Regions from separate parts of the Streptomyces sp. NPDC052225 genome, predicted to be linked through region 2. Evidence: riboswitches for the same ligand, from Rfam matches in the RefSeq annotation. Region 2 holds a riboswitch; each other region holds the start of a gene.
What was found. Region 2 has a riboswitch for thiamine pyrophosphate ahead of AB0L37_RS25595 (thiamine ABC transporter substrate-binding protein). Riboswitches for the same ligand answer to the same signal wherever they lie in the genome.
Positions count from the first base shown of each region.

Region 1 (7,251 bases), on a different contig from region 2:
GACCGCTACCCCCCGCAGTCCATCACGCCGTACTCGGTACGCGACGAGCGCTCACTGCTGCGCAAGCTGAGCACCGTGGGGCGGATGGAGCCCCTGATCGAGCGTCAGGAGTACGCGCTGGGCGCCGCCTGCGCCGCGTTCCCGATCACCATCGGGTCGACCGCGGCGACTTTGGCCATTTCGCTCCCTTCCCACCAGGCCGAGAAACTGCTTCCCGCCGCACGCCTGTTGCAGCACGAGATCGGAAACCTCGTAGGGACACTCGCCTTCTCTATCAGCATCTGAAAACTCACTCCTTGTGATCCTCCGTGTACGTTGAGCAAGATGCCAGCAGTGTCAGGAAGGTCATTCCTGGCCAATCGACGGCAAGTTGACGGGGTAGGCGATGCGCGAGTCGGTACAAGCAGTTCAGGCAGAGGTCATGATGAGCTTCCTCGTCTCCGAGGAGCTCTCCTTCCGTATCCCGGTGGAGCTCCGGTACGAGGCCGGGGATCCGTACGCCGTGCGGCTGACCTTCCATCTCCCCGGAGACGCGCCCGTGACCTGGGCGTTCGGCCGGGAACTCCTCGTCGACGGGGTCAACGGGGCCAGCGGCGACGGCGATGTGCGGATCTCCCCGGTCGAGCTCGCCGGGGGCAACGCCGGTGAGATGCCCGGCGAGGTGCACATCAGGCTCCAGGTCGGCATCGACCAGGCGCTGTTCCGGGCCGGGGTCGCCCCGCTCGTCGCGTTCCTCGACCGTACGGACAAGCTCGTCCCGCTCGGTCAGGAGCGGGCGCTCGCCGACTTCGAGACCCACCTCGACGAGGCCCTCGACCGGATCCTCGCCGAGGAGCAGAGCGCGGGCTGAGCCGTTCCCCCGGCCCGGCCCTCGCAGACGTAACGCTTCAGCAGCACGGTGCCCCCGAGCCGTACCGTGCGCTCAGCGCTTGCGTCGGCGGCCCCTGCCACCGCGTACCGGAGCGGCCCTCTCGGGCCCGTGGGACCCCGGGCGGTCGGCGGACACGACCAGGGCCGCCAGGGCGGTCGTGACCGGAACGGACGCCACCAGGCCGATCGAGCCGACCAGCGTGCGCACGATCTCCTCCGCCACGAGCTCGCTGTTGGCGACGTCGGTCACGCTGCTCTGCGCGATCGAGAAGAGCAGCAGGAGCGGCAGGGCCGCGCCCGCGTACGCCAGGACCAGGGTGTTGACGACGGACGCGATGTGGTCGCGTCCGATCCGGATGCCCGCCCGGTACAGACCGCGCCAGCCCATCGTCGGATTGGCCTCGTGCAGCTCCCAGACCGCCGACGTCTGGGTCACCGTCACGTCGTCCAGGACGCCGAGCGAACCGATGATGACGCCGGCCAGCAGCAGACCGCTCATGTCGATGTCCGGGTACAGGCCGTGGATCAGGCCGGTGTTGTCGTCCGTGTTGCCGGTCAGCGCTGCCCAGCCGATGAACAGGGACCCCAACAGCCCGATCAGCAGCAGCGATACGAGCGTGCCGAGCACCGCCACCGAGGTGCGGGCCGACAGGCCGTGACACATGTAGAGCGCGATGAGCATGATGGCGCTCGCCCCGACGACCGCCACCACCAGCGGATTCGAGCCCTGAAGGATCGCGGGCAGGATGAAGAACGTCAACACGAGGAAGCTGACCGCGAGCGCGATCAGCGCCATCAGGCCCCGCAGCCGGCCCACCACGACCACGGCCACGGCGAAGATCCCGGCGAGCAGCGCCATCGGAAGCTTGCGGTTCACATCGGTGACCGAGTACTGCAAGTTCTCAGGGGCGTCGGGCGCGTAGGCGACGATCACCTTCTGGCCCTCGTGCAGCTGCCGCGGCGAGTCCGGCTGGACGACCTCGGTGAACGTACGGCCCTTGTCCTTGCCGGTGTCGACGCGGATCGTCGCGTTCTCGCAGGTCCCGTTGGCCTGTTGCTGCGCGGACGAACCCTCGGCCGTGGAGGTGTCCCCGGTGGGGGTGTCCCCGGAGGCGTTCACGGACTTGCAGTCGACCTTGTCGACCTGGGTCACCGTGGCCTGCTGCGTCTGCCGGTCGAAGCCCACACCGGTGCGCTCGTGCGCGGGGGCGCCACCGGGCCACAGCACCGCCAGACCCACGACGACGGCGACGGAGAACGGGATCAGGACCGCCGCGATGACCTTGCGCAGGTGCTTCGAGACGGGCGTGGCCGGACCGTGGCTGTGGGAGTGCCCATGCGGCGGATGGGACGGTGGGGGCGGGGGCTGCTGGGTGGTGGTCACCGCCCGATCATCGCAAGAACGGCAGGGGCCCTCTGTTCAACGCGTCCGACATGACGCTAGCGTGGAGGCACCTTTGCACACGCGGGAGCTCGGAGCACCGGGCTGAGAGGGCGCTGACCTCCGTATCGAAGCGTGTTTCACGTGAAACGACGTGGAACATCGCGAGACGGATCTCGCTGCGTCGACCGCCGAACCTGTTACCGGGTAATGCCGGCGTAGGGAGTAGGTCTCATGACCACAACGGACGCACGCACGCCTGCCTCCAACCAGGGCGAGAACCTGAACGAGGCCGGGAAGTCCATCGGCTGGCACAAGGGATACGTCACGGGCTCGCGCCCGGACCTCCAGGTGCCGGTCCGTCAGGTGCATCTCACCAACGGGCAGTCGGTCACGCTGTACGACACCTCCGGCCCGTACACCGATCCGACCGTCGACACCGATGTCCGCCGCGGGCTCGCCCCGCTGCGGGAGAACTGGATCATCGCCCGCGGCGACACCGAGGAGTACGCGGGACGCCCCGTCCGCCCCGAGGACGACGGCATCAAGCACACGTCGCCGCGCGGCGGTCTGCGCAACCTCGACGCGGTCTTCCCGGGCCGCCCGCGCCAGCCGCGCCGGGGCCGCGACGGCCAGGCCGTGACCCAACTCGCGTACGCACGCCGGGGCGAGATCACCCCGGAGATGGAGTACGTGGCGCTCCGGGAGAACGTCGCGCCCGAGGTCGTACGGGAGGAGATCGCGGCGGGCCGGGCCGTGCTGCCCGCCAACGTGAACCACCCGGAGATCGAGCCGATGATCATCGGCAAGCGGTTCCTGGTGAAGGTCAACGCCAACATCGGCAACTCCGCGGTCACGTCGTCCATCGAGGAGGAGGTGGAGAAGATGACATGGGCGACCCGCTGGGGCGCCGACACCGTCATGGACCTCTCCACCGGCCGCAACATCCACACCACGCGCGAGTGGGTGCTGCGCAACTCCCCCGTCCCGATCGGCACCGTGCCGCTCTACCAGGCCCTCGAAAAGGTCGACGGCAAGGCCGAGGAACTGACCTGGGAGATCTACAAGGACACGGTCATCGAGCAGGCCGAGCAGGGCGTCGACTACATGACGGTCCACGCCGGCGTCCGCCTCCCGTACGTCCCGCTGACGGCCAACCGCAAGACCGGCATCGTCTCGCGCGGCGGCTCGATCATGGCCGCGTGGTGCCTCGCGCACCACAAGGAGAGCTTCCTCTACGAGCACTTCGAGGAGCTGTGCGAGATCCTCGCGGCGTACGACGTCACGTACTCGCTCGGCGACGGCCTGCGCCCCGGCTCCATCGCGGACGCCAACGACGAGGCCCAGTTCGCGGAGCTGCGCACGCTCGGCGAGCTCAACACCATCGCCAAGCGGCACAACGTGCAGACGATGATCGAGGGCCCGGGCCATGTCCCGATGCACAAGATCAAGGAGAACATCGACCTCCAGCAGGAGATCTGCGAGGAGGCGCCGTTCTACACGCTCGGCCCGCTGACCACCGATGTCGCCCCGGCGTACGACCACATCACGTCCGGGATCGGCGCGGCGATGATCGCCTGGTGGGGCACGGCGATGCTCTGCTACGTCACGCCCAAGGAGCACCTGGGCCTGCCGAACAGGGACGACGTGAAGACCGGCGTCATCACGTACAAGATCGCGGCCCACGCGGCGGACCTCGCCAAGGGGCACCCGGGCGCGCAGGAGTGGGACGACGCGCTGAGCGACGCCCGCTTCGAGTTCCGGTGGGAGGACCAGTTCAACCTGGCTCTCGACCCGGACACGGCACGGGAGTTCCACGACGAGACGCTGCCGGCCGAGCCCGCGAAGACCGCGCACTTCTGCTCGATGTGCGGTCCGAAGTTCTGCTCGATGAAGATCTCGCAGGACATCCGGCGCGAGCACGGCACGACCAAGGCCGAGGTCGAGGCCGGGATGGAGCAGAAGTCGAAGGAGTTCGCCGAGGCGGGAAACCGCGTCTATCTGCCGATGGCCGACTGACGCGTACGCGGGCATGACCAAGGGCTCGGGGCCCGCGCAGTTCGCCCCGAGCCGAGGTCACGGCCCCGTGCCGATGCCGGAGGGTCAGTCCGGCTGGTGCTCGGGGCCTCCGAAGTCCGGACTGGTGAAGTCCGGGCTGGAGTAGCCGGCCCGCTGCCCCGTGGCGGTGCCTCCGCCGTCGGGGCTGCTGAACCCCGGCCGGTTGTAGCCGAGTTGGGGCATGCGGCTGGGGCCACCGCCCCGGCCGCCGCCGAGCGGCGTCCCACCGCTCGGCGGCGGGTCCGCCAGGGCCTCCCGCAGGAACGGCAGGATGCCGCGCTCCAGGAGCGCCTTGCCCCAGACTTCCCTGGCCTGTGCCACCGCCTCGTTCGACTCGCCGTGCGCGCTCGCCTGGAGCGACGTCGCTCCGTTGCGCAGGGCGGTCAGCAGCAGGCAGACCGCCGCGACGAGGATGCCCGCCGCGGTGATGGCGCCGAAGACCCAGCCGAACGCCAGCAGCGTGTCGGCGAAGTCGGGCGCCGGGTGGAGCATCTTCAGGATGTAGCCGACCAGCAGGAAGATCGCGGCGGCCGTCCCGGCGAGGACCGGGGCGAGCACGACGGCGACGGCGGCGACGCCGGGCCCCGTGGTCTCCGCGACCAGACCGATCGTGTTGCTTCCGGACTCCGCGGAGCCGGAGGAGCCTCCTTCGCGTAGCGGACGGACGGGCCGCGGGGCAGCACGCAGTTCCTCACGGACCTTGATGTAGTGCTGGTACTCGGTGGCTGCCGCCGTGCTGATCAGCGCGGCGGCGTTCAACGCCATGGTGCGCAGCTGTTCGGGGTTGAGCCGCCGGCCCACTGCGGCGAGATCAGGGCGGTTGGGTGCGGTACGCAGCGCCTCATCGAGGATCCGCTCGAACTCGGGGCGGTCCTCGTTCAGCAAATGCGGAGCGCTGTTCATGTGCATCCCCCGATGCTCCGTAGGGCTTGGTGACTCGCATGGTTACGAGCCGTCGGGCAGAAACGGAGGGGAGCCTGCTACGGATAAGCCGATGGTAGAGCGGTCACGGCGCGCGGTGACAGGGGGTTTCCGGAAATTGGCCCTGTGGCCTGCCGGATCCTCCGCTTACGCGCCTGCCCGGTGAACTCTCAGATATCCATGGGGAGTTGCTGGACCAGCAGCTTTCCGGCCATGGTCACGCCGCCGTCCATGGCGATGGCGAGACCGCCCGCGTACACGTGCGGGCCCTCGACGACGGGCCGGCTCTCCTCGCCGTCCGCGTCCTCGCCACCGACCTCGCCGAGGAGGTACGGGATCGGGCTGTGGCCGTGCACGACGCGGGAGCCGCCGTAGGCGTCGAGGAGCTCGCGGACCGAGCCCGGCCCGGACTCCTCGTCACGGAAGGCGAACCGCTTCGTGAACTTGCGGAACAGGTCCCAGCACTCGTCCGCGTCGTTGCGCGTGAGCGTCTCGCGGACCGTGTCGTTGACCGCCTCGATCGAGTCGCCGTAGTCGAGGTACGCGGTCGTGTCGGAGTGCATCAGCAGGTGGTCGTCCTCGATCTCGATCGCGTCGAGACGGGACATCCACTGGAGATGGACGTCCTGGAGGCGGTCCATGTCGGACTTCTGGCCGCCGTTGAGCAACCAGGCCGCCTGGAAGGTGGCGGTGCCGGCACCGGAGTTGACGGGGGTGTCGCCGAACCGCTTCGCGCCGAGCAGCAGCAGCTCGTGGTTGCCCATGAGCGCCTTGCAGTAGCCGCCGGCCGCGGCCGCCTCGGCGGACAGCCGCATCACGAGGTCGATGACGCCGATCCCGTCGGGCCCGCGGTCGGTGAAGTCGCCGAGGAACCACAGGCGCGCGGTGCCCGCCGCCCAGTTGCCCTCGGTATCGATCAGGCCCTTCTCGCGGAGCGCGGCGAGCAGCTCGTCGAGGTAGCCGTGCACGTCCCCGACCACGTACAGCGGGCCGAGGCCGTCGGCCTGCTGCGGCGCGGGCTGCTGCGCGATCTCGACCTGCACGGTGTCACCCCGATTGATGACCGGGAGGTCGCGCTCGGTGGGGGTGTACCCGTCCGGGTACACCTCGGCGTCGGGCTCGGGACCGGGGGCAGGGTCGGACGGAACCACGTTCGCCGGTACGTCATGGACGTACGCGGGAACGCGGAAGTCGCGCAGCGTCTCCGTGCGCGCTGCGGGTCCCTGACCGGCCCCCTGAGTCATCGACCCCTCCACCACCATTGCGCCGCCTGTGCACCGGATCGGACTGCCTGGTCGCAGCGGCCCGCGGTGTCGTGCGCCCATCATAGGAATGCGGCTCGCGCTGTGTGATGCACCAGGGGTGGTGAATCGGTGACGGGGGGCTGTTCACCGTGCTTTTCTCCCGAATTGGTGTGGACTTTTCCCCTGAGTCCTTGCCGGTTTCTTTCCCGGCTCCCTCCTGCTTCTTCCGGCTTCGACGGGGTCGACGGGGGTACGGGGGTCAGCCCTGCCCGGGCGAGCGGGGCGGGCTGACGGTGGTGCGGGGCGGACGGCGCTGGGACGAGGTCCGCACGATCAGCTCCGTCGGTATCACCTGCTCGACCGGCTGGTCGGATTCGAGCCCCTCGATGGCGTCGATGAGCAGCTGGACGACGGCCGTGCCGATGCGGCGCGGCTTGAGCGAGAGCGTGGTGATGGGCGGCTCGGTGTTGGCGTACACGTTCGACTCGCTGCAGCACACGAGCAGCAGGTCCTCGGGGACGCGCAGCCCGTAGCGGCGTGCGGCCGCAAGGAGATCCGTGCCGTTGGGGTCGAACAGGCCGTAGACCGCGTCCGGGCGGTCGGGCCTGGCGAGCAACCGGTCGGCCGCGACGGCGCCCGCACAGGGGTCGTGCGCGGGGTACGACTCGTAGACCGGTTCCTGCCCGATCCGCTCGCACCAGCGCAGATACGCGGAGGTGGAGAGGTGGGTGTAGGTGTCGGTGGTGGTGCCGGTCAGGAGGCCGATGCGGCGGGCGC
Region 1 is NZ_JBFAVD010000001.1:422,029-429,279, forward strand. It holds gene AB0L37_RS02110 (helix-turn-helix domain-containing protein) at 1-285, shown strand, start outside; gene AB0L37_RS02115 (SsgA family sporulation/cell division regulator) at 386-850, shown strand; gene AB0L37_RS02120 (YibE/F family protein) at 923-2,254, opposite strand; TPP riboswitch at 2,326-2,493, shown strand; gene thiC (phosphomethylpyrimidine synthase ThiC) at 2,486-4,270, shown strand; gene AB0L37_RS02130 (hypothetical protein) at 4,355-5,218, opposite strand; gene AB0L37_RS02135 (metallophosphoesterase) at 5,401-6,474, opposite strand; gene AB0L37_RS02140 (LacI family DNA-binding transcriptional regulator) at 6,734-7,251, opposite strand, start outside.
Region 1: linked by a shared signal. The riboswitch ahead of thiC (phosphomethylpyrimidine synthase ThiC) and the one ahead of AB0L37_RS25595 (thiamine ABC transporter substrate-binding protein) in region 2 are both predicted to bind thiamine pyrophosphate.

Region 2 (7,251 bases):
AAGAAGGCGCTCGACGAGGCCGACGGCAACGTCGACAAGGCCGTCGAGGCCCTGCGCATCAAGGGCCAGAAGGGCGTCGCCAAGCGCGAGGGCCGCTCCGCCGAGAACGGCGCCGTCGTCTCCCTCATCGCCGACGACAACACCTCCGGTGTCCTCGTCGAGCTGAAGTGCGAGACGGACTTCGTCGCCAAGGGTGAGAAGTTCCAGGCCGTCGCCAACGAGCTGGCCGCGCACGTCGCCAAGACGAGCCCCGCCGACATCGAGACGCTGCTCGCCTCCGAGATCGAGGCCGGTAAGACCGTCCAGGCGTTCGTCGACGAGGCCAACGCCAACCTCGGCGAGAAGATCGTCCTGGACCGCTTCGCGCAGTTCGCCGACGGCTTCGTCTACGCGTACATGCACCGCACCATGCCCGACCTGCCCCCGCAGATCGGTGTTCTGGTCGAGCTGGACAAGGCCGACGCCGACCTCGCCAAGGGTGTCGCGCAGCACATCGCCGCCTTCGCGCCGAAGTACCTCTCCCGTGAGGACGTCCCGGCCGAGGTCGTCGAGTCGGAGCGTCGCGTCGCCGAGGAGACCACGCGCGCCGAAGGCAAGCCCGAGGCTGCCCTCCCGAAGATCGTCGAGGGTCGCGTCAACGGCTTCTTCAAGGAGGCCACGCTGCTCGGCCAGCCGTACGCCCTCGACAACAAGAAGTCCGTCGAGAAGGTCCTCCAGGAGGCCGGTGTCACCCTGAAGCGCTTCGCGCGCATCAAGGTCGGCATCTGAGTCCGTACCGCGCCCGACGCGAGACCCCGCTAGGGTCGACAGCAGTCGTCCGGGTACGTGCCGGACGACCGCAGATGTGACGAGGAGGCCATTGCCGCGCATGGGATGCGAAACACCCCACCGGCAGTGGCCTTCTTCGTATGTGCACCACGAGGAGATTCCATGACCAGCACCCAGGCCGACAAGAGCGACAACAGCGACGACGGCAAAGGCGCGGGACGCTTCATGCTGAAGCTCTCCGGCGAGGCCTTCGCCGGGGGCGGGGGTCTCGGAGTCGACCCCGACGTGGTGCACGCCATCGCCCGTGAGATCGCGGCCGTCGTCCGCGACGGGGCCCAGATCGCCGTCGTCATCGGCGGCGGCAACTTCTTCCGCGGCGCCGAGCTCCAGCAGCGCGGCATGGACCGGGCCCGCTCCGACTACATGGGCATGCTCGGCACCGTGATGAACTGCCTCGCCCTCCAGGACTTCCTGGAGAAGGAGGGCATCGACAGCCGCGTCCAGACCGCCATCACGATGGGCCAGGTCGCCGAGCCCTACATCCCGCTGCGCGCCGTGCGCCACCTGGAGAAGGGCCGCGTCGTCATCTTCGGCGCCGGTATGGGCATGCCCTACTTCTCCACCGACACGACCGCCGCGCAGCGCGCCCTGGAGATCGACGCCGAGGCGCTGCTCATGGGCAAGAACGGTGTCGACGGCGTCTACGACTCGGACCCGAAGACCAACCCCGAGGCCGTGAAGTTCGACGCGCTCAGCTACGGCGAGGTCATCACGCGCGATCTGAAGGTCGCCGACATGACCGCGATCACCCTGTGCCGCGACAACAGCCTTCCGATCCTTGTCTTCGAGCTCCTCACGACGGGCAATATCGCGCGCGCCGTCAAGGGTGAGAAGATCGGGACGCTCGTGGGCGAGCAGGGCACCCGCGCCTGACCCTCCCGTCCGTAACACCCCGCGAGGGATGGACAATGTCCTGCCGGTCGGACACCGTGCAGGCAAGACACGCGACGCAGCCGGCCGCCCCCGTGCACGCCGGGCCTCACTCAAGACAGCAGGAGCAAGTGGTGATCGAAGAGACCCTCCTCGAGGCCGAGGAAAAGATGGAGAAGGCCGTCGTGGTCGCCAAGGAGGACTTCGCCGCGATCCGCACCGGTCGTGCGCACCCGGCGATGTTCAACAAGATCGTGGCCGACTACTACGGCGCGCTGACGCCGATCAACCAGCTGGCCTCGTTCTCGGTGCCCGAGCCGCGGATGGCCGTGGTGACCCCGTTCGACAAGAGCGCGCTGCGCAACATCGAGCAGGCGATCCGCGACTCCGACCTCGGCGTCAACCCGAGCAACGACGGCAACATCATTCGTGTGACGTTCCCCGAGCTGACCGAGGAGCGCCGCCGCGAATACATCAAGGTCGCCAAGTCCAAGGCGGAGGACAGCAAGGTCTCCATCCGCTCCGTCCGCCGCAAGGCCAAGGAAGCCATCGACAAGGCGATCAAGGACGGCGACATCGGCGAGGACGAGGGCCGTCGCGGCGAGAAGGAACTGGACGACACCACCTCCAAGTACGTGACCCAGGTGGACGAGCTGCTCAAGCACAAGGAAGCCGAGCTGCTCGAAGTCTGAGCGAGCGCGGAAGATCGAGGTTCGAGGAATCCGTGAACGACTCTTCCTGGGGGGCGCCGGCCGGGCCCGGACACTGGGGGCCCGCCGACCAAGGGCCCGCATACGGTCAGGGGCCCGCGCAGGCTCAGGACCCGGCCTACGGGCAGGGTCCGGGCTACGGTCAGGCACCTTCGTACGGTCAGGGACCTGCCTACGGGCAGGGGCCCTCGTACGACCAGGGGCGCGCCCCGGCGGGTCCCGCGTACGAACGGCACGCGGTTGAGGAGACTCGGCCCATGCCCATCGTGCCCGATATGCCCGACGTGCCCGCCGGTGGCGGTGACGACGACCAGGATGGCGACCGGGGGGCTGCTCGGCTGAGCGGCCCCCTGTTCCGCGACGAGACGCCCGCTCGGGCGCCGCAGACTCCGCAGGAGCCCATGCCCACCGCAGCACCGCAGCCGACGCCGCAGCCTCAGGCGGAGCCGGCTCCGAAGCAGAAGAAGAGCGCGGGCCGGGACCTCGGGGCGGCCATAGGGGTCGGTGTCGGGCTCGGCGCGGTGATCATCGCGTCGCTCTTCATCGTCAAGGCCGTGTTCATCGGCGTCATAGCGGTCGCCGTCGTCGTGGGGCTCTGGGAGCTGACCTCGCGGCTCGAGGAGCGCAAGGGCATCAAGGCGCCGCTCGTGCCGCTGGCCGTGGGTGGCGCCGCGATGGTCGTCGCCGGATACGTCCGGGGCGCCGAGGGTGCCTGGGTGGCGATGGCGCTGACCGCGCTCGCCGTCCTGGTGTGGCGCATGACGGAGCCGCCCGAGGGTTACCTCAAGGACGTCACGGCCGGTGTCTTCGCGGCCTTCTACGTCCCGTTCCTCGCGACGTTCGTGGCGCTCATGCTCACGGCGGACGACGGGGCGTGGCGCGTTCTGACGTTCCTGATCCTGACCGTGGTCAGCGACACCGGGGCGTACGCGATCGGCTGGCGCTTCGGCAAGCACAAGCTCGCGCCGCGCATCAGCCCCGGCAAGACCCGCGAGGGGCTGTTCGGCGCGGTGTCGTTCGCGATGGTGGCGGGCGTGCTGTGCATGCAGTTCCTGATCGATGACGGGACCTGGTGGCAGGGCCTGATCATCGGCGCCTGCGTCGCCGCGAGCGCGACCCTCGGCGACCTCGGCGAGTCCATGATCAAGCGGGACCTCGGCATCAAGGACATGGGCACGCTGCTGCCGGGCCACGGCGGCATCATGGACCGCCTCGACTCGCTGCTGCCGACCGCGCCGGTGGTGTGGTTGTTGCTGGTGCTGTTCGTGGGGTCCAGCTGAGGCGGTGTGACCCGCACACGGTGTCGTACGAGCCCTCGCCCTTCGTGGCGGGGGCTCGCTGCGTCGGGCAACCGAAAAGGCCGGCGCGCGGGGGCGACGCGACGGGGTAACGTCCTTGTCATGTTCTTCCCGACGCCGATGTACGAGTGAGCGCGTGACGGGCCCCGCCGACGTCTTTCCGATGTAGCCGCCCGTCCCCCACCGATGAATCCGCAGATCACCGCACCTCACTTCACTTCACCTCACCGCCGGGAGAACCCGTGACCGACAGCAAGAACATCAACAACCCCGTGGGCCAGGGCGGGGGCCAGCGCAAGAAGCAGTCCCGCGCCGAGCGGCAGAACCACGGTCCGCACCGCAACCTAGACCGCCGGCTCGCCGCCGACGCGAAGGCGGAGCTGGTGCGCAAGATGCGCGAGAAGACCGGCACGGCCGAGGGCACCGCGCAGGCGGCCGACGACGCCGCGCAGAGCTGACGCAGCCTCCCGCGGGGCGGCGCGAGCCGGCCGGTCGAGTCGCGGGGCGGTCGGGCCGTGGGGCGGTCGGAACTCTCGGGTTTCCGGGTCACCCCCATTCATCTGCGACACTGGATGAGCCATGCCTAAGCCCGGAGAACTCACTTTCGTCGCCCCCCGCGGAGCCAAGAAGCCGCCGCGGCACCTTGCTGATCTTTCGCCTGCGGAGCGGAAGGAAGCCGTTGCCGCGATCGGTGAGAAGCCGTTTCGCGCCAAGCAGCTCTCGCAGCACTACTTCGCGCGGTACGCGCACGACCCCGCGGAGTGGACCGACATCCCCGCCGGGTCGCGCGAGAAGCTGCGGGAGGCGTTGCTGCCGGAGCTGATGACCGTCGTGCGGCATCTGTCGACCGACCAGGACACCACCCGCAAGACGCTGTGGCGGCTGTTCGACGGGACGCTCGTCGAGTCCGTGCTCATGCGGTACCCGGACCGGGTGACGATGTGTATCTCGTCGCAGGCCGGGTGCGGGATGAACTGTCCGTTCTGTGCCACCGGCCAGGCCGGGCTCGACCGGAACCTGTCGACCGGTGAGATCGTGCACCAGATCGTCGACGGGATGCGGGCGCTGCGGGACGGGGAGATTCCCGGTGGGCCCGCGCGGCTGTCCAACATCGTCTTCATGGGGATGGGGGAGCCGCTCGCCAACTACAAGCGGGTGGTCGGGGCGATTCGCGCGCTGACCGATCCCGAGCCGGACGGTCTTGGCCTGAGCCAGCGCGGCATCACCGTGTCGACGGTCGGGCTCGTCCCGGCCATCAACCGGTTCTCCGACGAGGGGTTCAAGTGCCGCCTCGCCATCTCGCTGCACGCCCCCGATGACGAGCTGCGCGACACCCTCGTACCCGTCAATACGCGGTGGAAGGTGCGGGAGGTGCTCGACGCGGGGTGGGAGTACGCCGCGAAGTCGGGCCGCCGGCTCTCGATCGAGTACGCGCTGATCAGGGACATCAACGATCAGGCGTGGCGTGGGGACCGGCTCGGGCGGTTGCTGCGCGGCAAGCCCGTGCATGTGAACCTGATTCCGCTGAATCCGACGCCCGGCTCGAAGTGGACCGCGTCGCGGCCCGAGGACGAGAAGGCGTTCGTCGAGGCCATCGCCGCGCACGGCGTGCCGGTGACCGTCCGGGACACCCGCGGTCAGGAGATCGACGGGGCCTGTGGACAGCTGGCGGCCACCGAGAGGTAGCCTGGCCACCGTCATCACATCTGCATATTCCGACAGGGGAGCGCCACAGCGCTGAGAGTGCGGTAGCGACCGCAGACCCTCTGAACCTTGCCCAGGTCATTCTGGGTAGGAAGTTCGGACATCACTCAAGCTGTTGCGCCCTGCCCGCAAGCCGTCGCGATCCTCGCGAGGGTGCGCGGGCGGGGCCGCGTCTCTTCCTGGTCACTTCCAGGAGGAATGAATCAATGAGCAAGAACATGGGGCGGCGTCCGGTCTATGTCGCCGTGACTGTCGGGCTCGGGCTCGTCGCGCTGTCCGCGTGCGGGTCGTCCGACGACTCGGAGAGTGCGGCCGGCGGCTCCAAGACCGTCACCCTCGTCAGCCACGACTCGTGGGCGGTCTCGAAGAACGTCCTGAAGGACTTCGAGAAGCAGTCCGGGTACGAGGTCAAGGTGCTGAAGGACGGCGACGCCGGCGAAGCCGTCAACAAGGCCATCCTGTCCAAGGGGAACCCGCAGGGCGACGTCTTCTTCGGCGTCGACAACACGCTTCTGTCGCGCGCGCTCGACAACGGGATCTTCACCTCGTACAAGGCCAAGGGGCTCGGGGAGGTGGGGAGCGAGTATCAGCTCGATGCCGGGAAGCACCGGGTGACCCCGATCGACACCGGGTCCATCTGCGTCAACTACGACAAGAAGTACTTCGCCGAGCACAAGCTGACGCCCCCCTCCTCCTTCGCCGATCTCGCCGAGCCCGCGTACAAGAACCTGCTCGTCACCGAGAACGCCTCCACGTCCTCGCCCGGGCTCGGCTTCCTGCTCGGCAGTGCCGCGCAGTACGGCGACGACGGCTGGCAGGCGTACTGGAAGAAGCTCAAGGCCAACGGGGTGAAGGTCGTCGACGGCTGGGACCAGGCCTACAACGAGGAGTTCAGCGGCAGCGCCGGCGGCAAGAAGGCCGACGGTGAGCGGCCGCTCGTCGTGTCGTACGCCTCCTCGCCGCCCGCCGAGGCCATCTACTCCGACCCGCAGCCGAAGACGTCGCCCGTCGGCGTCGCGACCGGCACCTGCTTCCGGCAGATCGAGTTCGCGGGGCTGCTCGACGGGGCGAAGAACACCGAGGGCGGCCAGGCGCTGCTGGACTTCCTGATCTCCAAGGAGTTCCAGGAGGACATGCCGCTCAACATGTTCGTCGACCCGGTGACCAAGAACGCCACCGCGCCCGCCGACTACACCAAGTACGCCGTCAAGGTCGACGCCCCCGAGACCATGAGCCCCCGCAAGATCGCGGACAACCGCGACGACTGGGTGAAGTCGTGGACGTCGCTCGTACTGAAGTAGTCGCCCGCCCGTCCAAGACCAGGGCCAGGACCGGGAACGCGGCGCGGCTCGGGCTCATGGTCGTGCCCGTCGTGTTCTTCGGGGTCTTCTTCGCCTACCCCGTCGCCGCGATCGTCGAGCGCGGGCTGCACGTCGACGGTGCCTGGGAGTTCGGGCGGATCCTGGACGTCCTGGGTCAGTCGGACATCCGGCACGTGCTGTGGTTCACGGTGTGGCAGGCGGTGGCGTCCACCGCTCTCACGCTGCTGATCGCGCTGCCGGGGGCGTATGTCTTCGCCCGGTTCGAGTTCCCCGGCAAGCAGGTGCTGCGGGCCGTCGTGACGGTGCCGTTCGTGCTGCCGACCGTGGTCGTCGGCACCGCGTTTCTCGCGCTGCTCGGCAACGGCGGGCTGCTCGACGAGCTGTGGGGCGTGCGGCTCGACACCACGGTGTGGGCGATTCTCCTGGCACACGTCTTCTTCAATTACGCCGTGGTGGTGCGGACCGTGGGTGGGCTGTGGGCGCAGCTCGATCCGCGGCAGGAGGAGGCCGCGCGGATGC
Region 2 is NZ_JBFAVD010000019.1:42,467-49,717, reverse strand. It holds gene tsf (translation elongation factor Ts) at 1-768, shown strand, start outside; gene pyrH (UMP kinase) at 931-1,701, shown strand; gene frr (ribosome recycling factor) at 1,833-2,390, shown strand; gene AB0L37_RS25610 (phosphatidate cytidylyltransferase) at 2,423-3,688, shown strand; gene AB0L37_RS25605 (DUF6243 family protein) at 3,949-4,164, shown strand; gene rlmN (23S rRNA (adenine(2503)-C(2))-methyltransferase RlmN) at 4,286-5,392, shown strand; TPP riboswitch at 5,417-5,522, shown strand; gene AB0L37_RS25595 (thiamine ABC transporter substrate-binding protein) at 5,617-6,711, shown strand; gene AB0L37_RS25590 (iron ABC transporter permease) at 6,768-7,251, shown strand, end outside.

Region 3 (7,251 bases), on a different contig from region 2:
CCTGTATGCCTGGAAGGGCCCCAAGTGGGTCCGCGGCGTCGAGTACATGACCGCGGACCGGCGGGGCTTCTGGGAGGAGCGCGGCTACCACAACGTGGGGGATCCGTGGCGTGAGCAGCGCTACTCCTACCAGGAAGAGCCCGGGGAAGGCCCCGAGCTCTAGTTCCTGACGTGGGCGCCCGTGCGCTCAGTGGTGGTACTGGTGGACCACCGCGTGGCCCTTTCCGCGCCCGATCATCCAGCGGTTGACGGGCGTCGTGACGACGAAGGCGATCGCGAGCGACGCGGCAAGGGCGCCCCAGAACAACAGGTCGTCGAGGTGCGCGTCCATGGCGTTCGGCCAGAGCGCGATGACGCCGTTGTCGATCAGCTCCATCACCGCGATCGACAGCGTGTCCGCCGCGAGGGCGACGCGGAACGCCGTCCTGAAGTCGACGCCCGCCTTCAGGACGCCGCGCAGCGTGAGCGAGTAGCCGAAGACGAACGCGAGCACGATCGCCAGGATCATCGTCGGCATGTTGCCCCAGCCGAGGGCGGTGCCGATCACCATGCCGAGGATCTCGCCGATGGCGCAGCCGGTGAGGCAGTGCAGCGTGGCCTGGGCGGCCATGGACCACGAGACCTTGCCGGCGGTGTGGTGACCCGCGTGGTGCTGGTGGCCTGCGTGGTCCTGGTGGCTGTGGTGGTCCTGGTGGCCGTCGTGGTTCTCGTGCTCGTGGCTGGTGTGCGTCTCGTGCTGCATGGTTCCCCCAACGTCAGTAGCGGTTCCTGTCGCTCGACAAGAACCGTATACCCCCCAGGGGTATTCCTCAACAGGTTGAGGATCTTCGGTCGGACGGTGCGGGGATCTTTACGGGCGCAGCTCCTTGAGGCGGGCCACGTCCGCCGCGTGCCCCTCCTTGCCGCCCGGCGTCTCGATGACCAGGGGGACGTTCTCGGTCGCCGGGTGGGCCATGAGCGCGCGGAACGGATCGGCGCCGATGTGGCCCGAGCCGATGTTCTCGTGCCGGTCCTTGTGGGCGCCGACGACGTCCTTGGAGTCGTTGGCGTGGATCAGCTTGAGGCGGCCCTCGCCGACCGTCTCCACCAGGAGGTCGAGGGTCTGGTTCATGCCGGCCGGGCCGGTGAGGTCGTGGCCCGCCGCGAAGATGTGGCAGGTGTCCAGGCAGACGCCCAGCTTGGGGTGGTGGTCGAGGGCGTCGAAGTACGGGCCGAAGTCCCAGGTGCGCGAGCACAGCGACGCGCCCTGCCCCGCGGTCGACTCCAGGAGCAGGAACGGGTCGTCGTCGTGCGTCAGCTCGTCGAGCAACGGCAGCATGTGCGTACGGACCTGCGCGAGCGCCACCGCACGCTCACGGCCGCCGGTCGCGGACCCGGTGTGCACGACGACACCCAGGGCGCCTATGGCGCGGGCGCGGCGCAGCGAGTGCCGCATCGACTCGACGGACTTCTCGACCGTGGCCTCGGTGTGCGAACCGAAGTTGATCAGGTACGGGGCATGTACGTACGCCGGGATGTTCCCGGCGGCGCAGCGCTCGCGGAACTCCTCGTCCTGCCGCGGGTTTCCCGCGGGAGTGGCCCAGCCGCGCGGATTGGCGACGAAGACCTGGACGGCCTCGGCCTTCAGCTCTTCGGCGTAGGACAGTCCTACGGAGGCGAGCCCGCCGGCGACGGGGACGTGCCCGCCGACCGGGTTGCGGGAAACGGTGCTGGGCGAGGCGAGGGTGCGGGTGCTGCTGTTCACCGGGCCAGGGTGTCACGCGCGCCGGGCCCCGATGGCCGGGGCCCGGTCGCTCAGCGGATCGTGATGGTGATCGTCGAGCCCTTGGGCGCCTCGTCGCCGCCCTCGACCGACTGGCTCTTGACCGTGTCGCCGAAGAGGCCGAGCAGGCCCCGGTCGTCCTCGACCTCGAAGCCGGCGCCCTCCAGCTTGGTGTGGGCGTCGTCGACGCTCAGGCCCGTGACGTCCGGGACCTCGATCATCTCGGGACCCTTGGAGATCGTCAGCGTCACGGTGTCGCCCTCGGCGAGCTGCTTGCCCTCCACGGGCGACTGCGCGGCGACGTCACCCTTGTCCTCGTCGGAATGGACGCGCTCGGTGGAGATCTCCGCCTTGAGGCCCGCGTCCTCCAGGTCGGCGATCGCGTCCTGCTCGGACTCGCCCGTGACGTCCGGCACGTCGACCGGCGCGCCCTTGGAGACGACGAGGGCGACCGCGGAACCCGAGCGCCGGACGGTGCCGGCATCCGGGTCCGTGCTGATCACGGAGCCCTTCGCGATCTCCTCGCTGAACGCACGGGTGACCATGCCGGGTTCGAGACCGCGGTTCTTCAGGTCGCTCTTCGCCGTGGCGAGCGGGGTGCCCTTGAGGTCGGGGACCTTCACGGTGTCGGGGCCCTTGGAGACCGTCAGCGTCACCGTGCCGTCGTCCCGGATCCGGGCGCCCGCGGCGGGGTCGGTGGCCATCACCGTGCCGCGCTTGTAGGCGTCGCTGAACGCGTACTTCGACGAGCCGGCCTGGAGGCCCGCCTCGCTCAGCCGCGCCTTGGCCTGCGCCTCGGTCTTGGTGAGCAGGTGCGGGACCTTCGTGAACTGGCCCGAGTTGATGTACCAGACGCCAGCGCCGACGCCGACGACGAGCAGGATCGCGGCGATGATCGCGAACATGCCGCGCCGCGGGTTCCCGGTCCGGCGGGGCGCGGGTGCCGGGGGAGGGGGCGGAGGGGTCTCCAGGCGGCTCGTGCGCTGGAAGCCGTCGTCGGTGCCCCCGTCCGCGGTGGGCAGGGGGAGCTGCACGCCGTTCGTGCGCACGGCGCGCGGAATCACGCTGGTCCGGTCGTCCGCGCCCGCGTGCTCCACCTCGCGCGCCTGCGGCGGCACCGCGTCCAGCTGGGCGTCGGTGAGCGTCGCCCGGGCGTCCCTGAGGTGGCCGAGGAGCGCGACCGCGTCGGGCGGGCGGACCTCGGGGGTGCGGGCCGTGGCCGACGCGACCAGCTCGTCGAGCTCGTACGGGAGGCCGGGGACCAGCGCGGAGGGGGGCGGGACGTCCTCGTTCAGGTGCTTGTAGAGGACCTGCGCGGGAGTGTCGCCCGAGTGCGGCTTGGCGCCGGTGAGCATCTCGTAGAGGACCACACCGCACGCGTACACGTCGACGCTCGCCGTGGCCGTGCCGTCCTCGATCTGCTCGGGCGCCAGGTAGGAGACCGTGCCGAGCACGGCACCGGTGGTGTTGGTGACCGTGTCCACGGCGCGGACCAAACCGAAGTCCGCCACCTTCACGCGGCCGTCGTCCCCTATCAGGACGTTCTCCGGCTTCATGTCGCGGTGCACGAAACCCGCGCGGTGCGCGGCCCCGAGCGCGGCGAGGACCGGCGCCAGGATGTCGAGCGCCGCGCGCGGCTGGAGCGCCCCGCGCTCGCGCAGGACGTCACGGAGCGTGCAGCCGGCGATGTACTCCATCGCCAGGTAGACGTACGCGCCGTCGGCGCCCTGGTCGTAGACACCGACCACATTGGGGTGCGAGAGACGGGCGACCGACTTCGCCTCGCGGATGAAGCGGTCGACGAACGAGGCGTCGGCGGCCAGCGAGGGGTGCATCACCTTGAGCGCGAGCACGCGGTCGAGGCGGGTGTCCACGGCCCGGTAGACCGTGGCCATCCCACCGACCGCGATGCGTGCGTCGATGCGGTACCGGCCGTCGAGCACGTGCCCGAGCAACGGGTCCTGAAGGGTCGTGTCCACGCAGGCGAGTGTACGAGGAGTGACTGACAGGCCGGTCCCGTGCGGCAGGACCGGACCCGTACTGCAGCAGAGCTGTGACCGGCCGTTCGACCGTCAGAAGGCCGGGCGCTCCGGGTCGAGGTGCGCCTGCCCCTCGGAGGGCGACGACGCCTGGGCGAAGCGGCGCTTGGGGATGCGGCCCGCGCGGTACGCCAGGCGGCCTGCCTCCACCGCGTGCCGCATGCCCTCCGCCATGAGGACCGGCTCCTGCGCGCGGGTCACCGCCGAGGCGAGCATCACACCGGCGCACCCCAGTTCCATGGCGAGCGCCACATCGGAGGCGGTGCCCGCGCCGGCGTCCAGGATCACCGGCACGCGCGCGTGGTCGACGATCAGCTCGAAGTTGTGCGGGTTGCGGATGCCGAGCCCGGAGCCGATGGGGGAGCCGAGCGGCATGATCGCGGCGCAGCCCACGTCCTCCAGCTTCCGCGCGATGACCGGGTCGTCGTTCGTGTACGGGAGCACCGTGAAGCCGTCGTCGACCAGGGTCTCCGCGGCGTCGAGCAGCTCGACGGGGTCGGGCAGCAGGGTGCGCTCGTCGGCGATGACCTCCAGCTTGATGAGGTCGGTGCCGAGCGCCTCGCGCGCGAGGCGGGCCGTGAGGACCGCCTCCCCCGCGGTGAAGCAGCCCGCCGTGTTGGGCAGCACCTGAATGTCGAGTTTCTCCAGCACGGACAGGACCGAGCCGTGGACGTTCGCGTTCACGCGGCGCATCGCCACGGTGGTGAGTTCGGTCCCGGAGGCCACCAGGGAGCGCTCCAGGACGTCGAGGCTCGGCGCGCCTCCCGTGCCCATGATCAGGCGCGAGGAGTACGAGGTGCCGCCGAGGACGAAAGCGTCGTCAGCCATGGATGAGTCAGCCTCCTTGTACGGCGGTGAGGACTTCGACGCGGTCTCCTTCGGAGAGCGCGGTCACGGGCCACTGGGTGCGCGGGACGACCGTCTCGTTGAGGGCCGCGGCGACACCGGAGTGCGCGGAGGTGAGCGTGGCCACGAGCACGTCGAGGGTGGCCCCGGCGGTGACGGTGCGCGGCTCACCGTTGAGGGATACGTTCATGCGGACTGCTCCAGGGACTGAAGACCCGCGGCGCAGAAGCGTTTCGGGGTGAACGGGCGGGCCTCGTCGGGCAGTTCACCGGTGGCCAGGACGTGCGCCATCGCGTCGCCCGTGACCGGGGTCAGGAGCACGCCGTTGCGGTAGTGGCCGGTGGCCAGCAGGAGGCCGGGCAGGGTGGTCGGGCCGAGCAGCGGGGCGTTGTCGGGCGAGCCGGGGCGCAGGCCCGCGCGGGTCTCGGTCAGCGGCAGTTCGGTGATGCCGGGGACGAGTTCGTGGGCGTCGCGCAGCAACTCGTAGACCCCGCCGGCCGTGACGGTCGTGTCCCAGCCGAGCTCTTCGCTGGTGGCGCCGACGACCAGTTCGCCGTTGGTGCGCGGGACCAGGTAGACGTGGCTGCCGCGGACGACGGCCCGGATCGTGCGGCTGAGGAACGGCGCGTGCCTGCGCGGCACCGTGAGGCGCAGGACCTGGCCCTTGACGGGCCGCACCGGCGGCAGCACCTCGTCCGGGACACCGGCGAGCTGTCCGCTGCGGCTGCCCGCGGCCAGGACGACCTGTTCCGCCGCGAGCTGGGTGCCGTCGGCGAGGACGAGGCCGCACGCCCGGTCCCGTACGACGGAGAGCCGCTCGGCCGAGGATCGGTGGAGGACCACCCCGGCGCGCTCGCAGGCCGTCACGAGGGCGCTCGCGAGCCTTCTCGGGTCGATCTGGTGGTCACCGTCGACCCGCAGGCCCCCGCGCACGCCCGGCGCGAGCATCGGCTCGAGGCGGCGGCAGTCGCGGCCCGAGAGCCACTCGGACTCCAGGCCCGACTTCCTTTGCAGGGCGTGCAGTTCGCGCAGATGCGCCCGGTCGTCCGCGTCGAGCGCGACGGCCAGCGTGCCGCACGCGCGGTAGCCGAGGTCCTGTCCGCTCGCCTCGGCCAGTTCGGCCGCGAAGTCCGGATAGCGGTGCGCGGACGCGAGGTTCAGGGCGAGCAACGTCTGCTCGCCGTAGTGGAGTTCGGTGACGGCGGCCAGCATCCCGGCCGCCACCTGGGCGGCCCCGCCGCCCGGTTCGGGGTCCACGACCGCCACGGACAGACCGCGCTGCGCGGCCCTCCATGCGGTGACCAGACCGATGATTCCGCCTCCGACGACCAGGACGTCGGAGGCGCTCGACACGGTGGGTGGCGTACGCGACATGGGCGTCAGCCCCTCCCTTCGCCGGCATGACCCGGATCAGGTTCGTACGGTCGGAGGCCGCTCCAGCCTCCCTCTCAGCCCGCTGCGTACGGGCTCCCGCGAGTGCTTTACGTTGGCCACCCTAGTCCTTCGGTACGACGCCCAGTAAGGGAGCCTCATCTGTGGCCCGTTCGCTCGACGGTCTCCTCCTCGCCCCCGTGGCCGACCAGGCCCCCGGTCAGGTCGGTACGCGCACCCGCTTCGCCTACCAGGAGAGGGACGGCCGCGTATGGGCCGCTTATGAAGGCGGCGACGTCGTACAGGGCCACCTCGTGGGCACGCGTTCCGGTGACCGGCTCGACTTCCGCTACGTACAGCTGAAGACGGACGGATCCACCTCTTCGGGACACTGCGTCTCGACCGTCTCCGAACTGCCGGACGGCCGCGTGCGGCTCGACGAGACATGGGAGTGGGAGTCGCAGGAGGGCAGCGGCACCAGTGTGGTCGAGGAGATCGCCGCACCGGCCTGATCGTCCTAGGGCCTGTCTGGAGTTCCCCCGCGGCGTCGCGACGCCCGGCACGCCCGCTCCTTCTCCCACGGGGGAACTCCGGACAGGCCCTAGATCGCTAAACCGGTGACACGTGTGCAGGACGTCACTGGACGGGAGTGGCCCGCGCCGCTGACCGACGGAAGATCAGATGCCTAAGGTGATCCCGTGAGCGAGCAGCGGAACGGGACACCTACAGGGCAGCGGCGCGTGGTCATCGTCGGCGCGGGGATGGCCGGCGTGCAGACGGCGGTGGCGCTGCGCGAACAGGGCTTCGCCGGTGCCGTCACGCTGATCGGCGCGGAACCCCACCAGCCCTACGACCGGCCGCCGTTGTCCAAGGCCGTGCTGCTCGGCAAGGCCGAGGGCTCGGCCTTCGACGTCGACTTCGAGGCGCTCGGCGTCACCCTCGACCTGGGCCGCGAGGTGACCGGCCTGCGCCCCGGCGACCACGAGCTGGACACCGCCGAGGGCCCGGTCCCGTACGACGTCCTGGTCGTCGCGACCGGCGCCGAACCGATCCGCCTGCCCGGCGCGGAGACCGTCCCGGGAGTGCACCTGCTGCGCACCCTGGACGACGCCGAGCGGCTGCGGCCCGTCCTCGCCGAGCAGCACGACGTCGTGGTCGTGGGGGCCGGCTGGATCGGCGCGGAGTTCGCCACCGCCGCCCGCGAGGCCGGCTGCCGCGTCACCGTCGTGGAGG
Region 3 is NZ_JBFAVD010000007.1:280,405-287,655, reverse strand. It holds gene AB0L37_RS14045 (sulfite oxidase-like oxidoreductase) at 1-163, shown strand, start outside; gene AB0L37_RS14040 (DUF4396 domain-containing protein) at 188-742, opposite strand; gene AB0L37_RS14035 (deoxyribonuclease IV) at 851-1,744, opposite strand; gene pknB (Stk1 family PASTA domain-containing Ser/Thr kinase) at 1,795-3,741, opposite strand; gene AB0L37_RS14025 (thiazole synthase) at 3,835-4,629, opposite strand; gene thiS (sulfur carrier protein ThiS) at 4,637-4,837, opposite strand; gene thiO (glycine oxidase ThiO) at 4,834-6,021, opposite strand; TPP riboswitch at 6,018-6,131, opposite strand; gene AB0L37_RS14010 (hypothetical protein) at 6,183-6,530, shown strand; gene AB0L37_RS14005 (FAD-dependent oxidoreductase) at 6,717-7,251, shown strand, end outside.
Region 3: linked by a shared signal. The riboswitch ahead of thiO (glycine oxidase ThiO) and the one ahead of AB0L37_RS25595 (thiamine ABC transporter substrate-binding protein) in region 2 are both predicted to bind thiamine pyrophosphate.